DNA from 2 places in the Pandoraea oxalativorans genome. Region 1 is predicted to be linked to the other one. Evidence: predicted binding sites of a transcription regulator. Region 1 holds the regulator's gene; the other holds the start of a gene.
What was found. The regulator FNR, encoded in region 1, switches genes on or off when oxygen is low (the NO sensors DNR and NnrR bind a similar motif). The targets are predictions, from matches to a motif close to TTGATNNNNATCAA.

Region 1 (3,388 bases):
AGCGGCGTTCAGGGCTGCACGTACTTGCTCAATGCAGACGGTGCTTCCTCGGCAACTGCGAGCCGGTGTCCTCGTGGCCGATGGCCGGGCTGGCGTGATGCAGCACCAGACGCCAGCCGTCGGCTTCTTTCAGATAGACGTTCGTGGCGAGCACGAAAGCGAAGCGCGCTTCCGGCTGCCGCTCGACCTGAATCTGCTCAAGGACATTGTGAACGGCGCACAACGGGTTGTGGGCTACTTGAAGTTGATTCGCGATGACCTGCATGCCGCCCTTGGCGAGGACCTCATGCCAGCTCGCTCTGACCGCCGCCGGGCCGACGTGCCGTGGCCCCGCAGGGTGAATGCATACCACTTCCTCGTCTTCGGACCAGACCTCCATCAGCAAGTCCGTATCACCGGCGCGCAGCGCTTCGTAGAAGGCGTGTTCGGCGTCTTCCGGACTCAGAAATATGGCAGCGGGCATAACGGCGTCCTCCGTCGGAGACAAACGCGTGTCGCATGCGTGTCGTAAGCGTGGTCGCCCTCGACCCACAGTCGGGGCGGCGAACGCGCCGATTATGGAGCGTTTGCCGAGGCTTGTCGAACATCGGTCCTTTTGATCTGGCGCAAAGCGCCGGGATGGTCAGGCCGTTAGCGTATCGGTAACGGGTTAGTCGCGGATTGGCGACTGATCGGCAACGCGAGAGAGTCGCGGTGGGCAGCGGCAGGGTTCTGTGGGGAAGTGCGAGCGAGTCGGCGCGGGGGCGTGTGAGCGGGGGCGCTCCGCGCCCCCGGCAGCCGCATCAGCAGTGATGCACGCCGACGCCGGCGAGTTCGCGCAGGGCAACACCGTCTATGATCTTGACGTGGCGTTGACGGATTTCGATCATCCCATTCTGTGCGAAACGCGAGAACAGGCGGCTGACCGTCTCCAGTTTGAGGCCCAGGAAGCTGCCGATTTCCTCACGGCTCATGCGCAGCACGAACTCGTTGGCAGCGTAACCCCGCGCAGACAGGCGCTCGGAGAGATTGAGCAGGAAGACGGCCAGGCGCTCCTCGGCGCGCATCGTCCCCAGGGCGAGCAGTTGCTGGTGCTCGTTGCGGATTTCCTGGCTCATCAGACGATGCAACTGGCGTTGCAACGACGGTACCTGACGCGAAAGCGTCTCAAGCTCGCCGAAGCGCGCGATGCACAGTTCGCTGTCTTCGAGCGCCACGGCGGTGCTCGGGTGATGGTTGTCGGCCACGGCATCGAGGCCGATCAGCTCACCCTGAAGGTGGAAGCCGACGACCTGCTCACGGCCGTCGGGGGCGGTGACGCAGCTTTTGAGCGACCCGAAACGAATGCCGTAGACGGCGGTGAGGTCATCGTTGGCGTGATAGAGCACTTCGCCCTTCTTGAGGCGGCGGCGTTCGCTCACGAGTGCGTCCAGTCGTTCCAGCTCCGGCTCAGGGATGCCGACGGGCAGGCAGAACTGCCCCAGCGAGCACGTGGAACAACGAGGCTGGGCAACCGGAATGGGGTTGCCGGGAGTGCGACCGATGTCGGTGGTCATGGAGGCCCCTGAAGTTATTTTGCGAGTTTACCATGAGGCGTCGACCCGTCGTTTCGGCGCTCGGCACGCCAAGGTTTGTGACGACGCTTTACGGGCGTGGATGTTTCAGTAATAATTGCGCACATACCGGACGTCCGTCTTGCCGCACTATCGGCTTGGGCGTTTTCCCGGCAGGTCGTTTCGAAGCATTCTGGTCGCGCCGCCGTCACTACGACCGAACACAATAGGGCGCGCGCTTATGCGAAACGGTAGTCTTCCATCGACGACCGTTTTCTGGTTCCAAGCATCCATTTATTCCTGATACCGGGTTGCCAAGCCCCCGGTCTGCTTAGTCGCACATGAATACCCAAGAGGCGAAACTCGTCCTCGAGACCGCGTTGATTTGCGCGCAGGAGCCGCTCAAGGTCGGCGATCTGCGTAAGCTCTTCAATGACGCCGTGTCCGGTGACACGGTGCGCGCGCTGCTCGAGGAAATCCGCGTGCAATGGGACGGCCGAGGTGTGGAATTGGTGGCGCTGGCCACCGGCTGGCGTTTCCAAAGCCGTCCGCGCATGCGTGAATACCTTGACCGCCTCAATCCGGAGAAGCCGCCGAAGTACTCGCGCGCTGTGATGGAGACGCTGGCGATCATTGCTTACCGGCAACCGGTTACGCGCGGCGATATCGAAGAGATTCGCGGCGTGACGGTCAATACGCAGATCATCAAGCAGCTCGAAGATCGTGGCTGGATCGAAGTGATCGGACATCGCGACGTGCCGGGACGCCCCGGTCTGTATGCGACGACCAAGGACTTCCTGGACGACCTCGGCCTGCGTGCGCTCGATGCGTTGCCGCCGTTGGAAGACCCGGCCGCGCAGGCGCAGATCGATCTGCTGGCGCAACAGAACATCGAATTCGGTGAGCGTGCCGAGGGCGAAGAAGGCGAGGCGGAAGCCACGGACGACGCGCCGGTGGCCGATGCCGAGGCGCTGGCCCGTCTGGCGCAAACGCGTGCCGACGATCTGCCGCTCGCACAGGGGGTGCCGGAAGGTCAGCGCCCGCCAGCGGTCGGCGACGAGGCGCTGTCGGATGAGGCACTACTCGACGCCATGATGGCCGAAGGCGAAGCGCAGGCACCTGCCGATGTCGCGGTGCTCGACGTCGATACATCGGCAGAGATTTCGTCCGATGTGGCGGAACTCGCGGACGCAGCACACGTCAGTGAGCAGGACGATGCCGATGAGGCGGCTGGCAAAAGGGCAGACGGGGCAGACGGGAAGGACGATACGTCGTTGGCCGCCCTTGATGCCGGGACTGCCGAAGTGCCGGGCGACGACGACATCGACAGCGGATCGGTATTGGCATCTGATGCGCAACACGAGGAATTTTCCGAAGTATCGGAATCTGCGGTTCCTGTCGGCGACGATTCGCCGCAAGATGTGCAGAGCGTCGATATAGAAGAAGGCGCGCAAGAAGGTGCGACGCAGGCGGAAGATCCCGCGGCGTCGTTGGCGCAAGAGGTTTCCCCGCACGCTGTCGACCCGGCAGCGAACGAAGCCGCCGCCGGGCAGCCCATGCCCGGTGCGATAGACGACGAGAACGACGGGGACGACAAGAATCTCGTCACCGGTACCTGAGGCGGCGGCGCTCTGCGCCGCGCATACCTTCAGGGCCGTTTAGCGATAAGAACGAAGTCGCGGCAGGCTTTTGCCGCGCATTCATGGTGCGAACACGGATCAGGACAGCGACCCAAGCCTGCCCACGACGATCCCGTTTTCCAATGAGGTTGTGTTGAAACAAAACGAAGAATCCCAGGACCTGCACGCACGCGATGCCGGTGCCGAAGCGCGTTCGCCGGAAGGCGAGGGTGGCGA
Region 2 (3,388 bases), 2.1 Mb from region 1:
CCACGCCGGCACGCAAGACGGCGTCGAAGACCGCAGCGTCCAGGGCACCGGCCAAGAAGGCGGCCGCCAAGAAGACGACGGCCAAGGCCAAACCGGCGACCAAGAAGGCAGCGTCGAAGTCCGACGATGCCGCCTTCGACGAAGACGACGCACCGTTCTAAGTGCGTCACGCCTGCGATGAAGCCCGACGGCTTCATCGGACCGAGGCAAAGAAAAACGGCCACCTCCTCGCGGAAGTGGCCGTTTTGCCATCTGACGCCAGCGGCTGACGTCGCGTCAGGCTGCGTTACGTCTGAATTTCGGTGGCAGCGTTCGTCGACATCTTCGGCGGCACCCAGCGCTCGGCGGCCGAAATACCTTCGTTCTGGCGGAAGTACTCGACCGTCAGATCGATGAAGCCACGCGTTTTTGCCGACAGATACTTGCGGCTCGGATAGACGAGCGAGACGTCGATGGGTGTCTGCGAATAGTTGCGCATCAGCGCCACGAGATCGCCGTCGCGCACGTCGTTCCCCACGAGGTACGACGGCAGGAACGCGATACCATGCCCGAGCAACACCGACTGACGCAGCAGCGCCGTGTTGTTGCAGATGAGCTTGTTCTGCACACGCACGCGCACTTCACCGTCCGGGCCGGCAAACACGCGGTCGTCGCTCCAGAACTCGCTGGGCAGGCCCAGCACACCGTGCTCGCCCAGTTCTTGCGGCGTGACCGGCTCACCGTGTTCGGCGATGTACGCGGGCGAGGCGCATAGCATGACACGCGTCTCCGCGAGCACACGCGAAATCAGGCTTTCGCTGTTGATCATGCGCGTGAGCAGAATGCCGCAGTCGTAACCCTCTTCGACCAGATCGACGGCCCTGTCGGTTAGCGTGAGATCGACCACGACCTTCGGGTGCAGTTCCTGATACTTCTTGACCAGCGGCGCGAGATTGCGCAGCCCGAACGACACGGGCGCGACGACCTTCAAGGTGCCTTTGGGGTCACGTGACGCACTGGAGATGAGGGCATCGGCCTCGTCGACTTCGTCGATGATCTGCCGGCAGCGCTCGAGATACACCTGACCGGCGCCGGTCAGCGACAGGCTGCGTGTGGTGCGGTTGAGCAAGCGAACGCCGAGATGCGATTCGAGTTCTGCGACGTGCCGCGTGACCACAGCGGCGGACAAATCCATCTGGGCGGCCGTACGGGCGAAACTCCCGTTATCGGCCACTTTGACGAAAACGCGCATCGATTGCAGACGGTCCATGTTGTTTCCAATCGTGATGTGCCGCGTCGTTCCGGCAGAAGCGCATATTGGCGTATGCGCGTATGGGCAGACCGGCAAGCTGCCAGCACTGCGGATACCTGGGGAAACTCGCTAAAACCCGCGGGCACCGGTCGGACCGCCGCCCCGGCGGTTCCGGAGCGAGCCTCGCGCGTGCCGCCAGGGCTGTCGACACGGCGGGGACTTCAATAAGGCGCTAGCTTACCGTAGACGACAAAAAATTGCCTGCCGCGGCAATGATTTCGGTGCACGTCAGGCGTGCCGCGCGCGCACCGCGACGCAAGAATCCACTTCCAATACGGCCATTTGCGCAACGACGTCCCACATTGCAGGCGTCTCACGCAGCTTGCATGCCGCCGACACAGCTATTTGACGCAGGTCACGGCGCGGCGCGCGCCGCAGGACTAGAGTCGAATGTCTCCTATTGTTTCGGGCCTCGTCATGAACCCCCTTCCCATTTTGTCGACGCCTTGCGCCAGTTCCCCTGACCATCCGCATGCCAGCAAACCGTGCCCGGGCTGCACGTCCCGCAGTTTGGGAGAGGACCCCGGGCATTCGCGCTGCATGTCCCGCACAGCGCTGCCGTTGCACGCATCGGCCAGTCCTGTTCAGTTCGACGCGCGTCTGTTCGGTCGTTACGACGTGAACGGACCGCGTTACACCTCGTACCCGAGCGCGCTGCAATTCCATGACGATTTCGGTGTGGGCGACTACGCCCGCGCCGCCGCGCAATCCAAGCGCACCGGCAAACCGGTGTCCCTATACCTGCACGTGCCGTTTTGCGACACGGTGTGCTTCTACTGTGCGTGCACCAAGATCGTCACGAACAACCGCGCGCATGCCGACGCCTACGTGACGCGCCTTCACGCGGAAATCGCGCGTCAGGCGTCGCTGCTCGGCGCGGGCCGCACGCTCGCGCAGATGCACTGGGGCGGCGGTACCCCGACGTTTCTCTCGCTGGAACAGATTGCCTCGCTCGTCGACGCCATCAGCCGTCACTTCGTGATGACGCCCGACGACAGCGCCGAATACGCCATCGAGATCGATCCGCGCAGCGCGGGACCGGCGTCCATTCGCGCGCTGCGTGCCCTCGGCTTCAACCGGCTCTCCATCGGCGTGCAGGACTTCGATCCACGCGTGCAGGAAGCGATTCACCGCGTACAGCCTCGCGCCCTCGTCGAAGCGACGCTGGACGCTGCGCGCAGCTGTGGCTTCAAGTCGGTCAATTTCGATCTGATCTACGGTCTGCCGCATCAGACGATCGCCTCCTTCTCGAACACGCTCGACGCCGTCATCGAGATGGCCCCGGAGCGTTTGTCGGTCTTCAGCTACGCGCATCTGCCCGAGCAGTTCAAGATGCAGCGCTGTTTGCCCGACACGCTGCCGGACGGTCCCGAAAAACTCGCGCTCTTGCAAACGATCATCGCGCGGCTGACGGCGGCCGGTTACGTCTACATCGGCATGGATCACTTCGCACGCCCCGACGACGAACTCGCCCTCGCGCAAGCGGCTGGCACGTTGCATCGCAACTTCCAGGGTTACAGCACGCGCGCCGATTGCGATCTCATCGGAGTGGGCATGTCGGCCATCGGCCGTGTGGGCGACAGCTATGCGCAGAACGCCAAGACGCTCAAAGCGTACTACGACGCCATCGACGCGGGCGGTCTTGCGATTGCGCGTGGCGTGCAACTTGATCGGGACGACCATATCCGGCGCGATATCATCTCGCGACTCATGTGTCACATGAGGCTGGACTTCAGCACAATCGAAGATGTCCACGACATCGACTTCGTCGCTTACTTCGCGACCGAACTCGGCGAGCTGGCCGATCTCGCAGCAGACGGGCTCGTGGCCATCGATGCGCACGGATTGCGCGTGCTGCCTGCCGGACGCCTGCTCGTGCGTGTGGTGGCGCAAGTTTTCGACGGCTACCGCCGTAGTGCCGCCAACGCGCGATGCGCCAAGATCATGTGACGGCGACATAACGCAGGCGCCGCATCACGCAAGCCGTCGCATCAACGCACAACGCCCGGTGGGATCTCCACCGGGCGTTTTTCACTCTGGACGGCATCGAGGGGCGATCGATGTCGCGCTCCAATGCGCTGCCGCGTTCAGCAGCAG

Region 2: the regulator FNR is predicted to act here: its motif matches at 1,637-1,650, upstream of hemN (oxygen-independent coproporphyrinogen III oxidase).

Annotation. Positions count from the first base shown of each region.
Region 1 covers NZ_CP011253.3:2,266,047-2,269,434, forward strand. The annotation lists gene MB84_RS10260 (YybH family protein) at 29-463, opposite strand; gene fnr (fumarate/nitrate reduction transcriptional regulator Fnr) at 783-1,535, opposite strand; gene scpB (SMC-Scp complex subunit ScpB) at 1,874-3,151, shown strand; gene MB84_RS10275 (pseudouridine synthase) at 3,306-3,388, shown strand, end outside.
Region 2 covers NZ_CP011253.3:131,737-135,124, reverse strand. The annotation lists gene MB84_RS00570 (DNA topoisomerase III) at 1-161, shown strand, start outside; gene MB84_RS00565 (LysR family transcriptional regulator) at 287-1,249, opposite strand; gene hemN (oxygen-independent coproporphyrinogen III oxidase) at 1,832-3,241, shown strand; gene MB84_RS00555 (YbdD/YjiX family protein) at 3,379-3,388, opposite strand, start outside.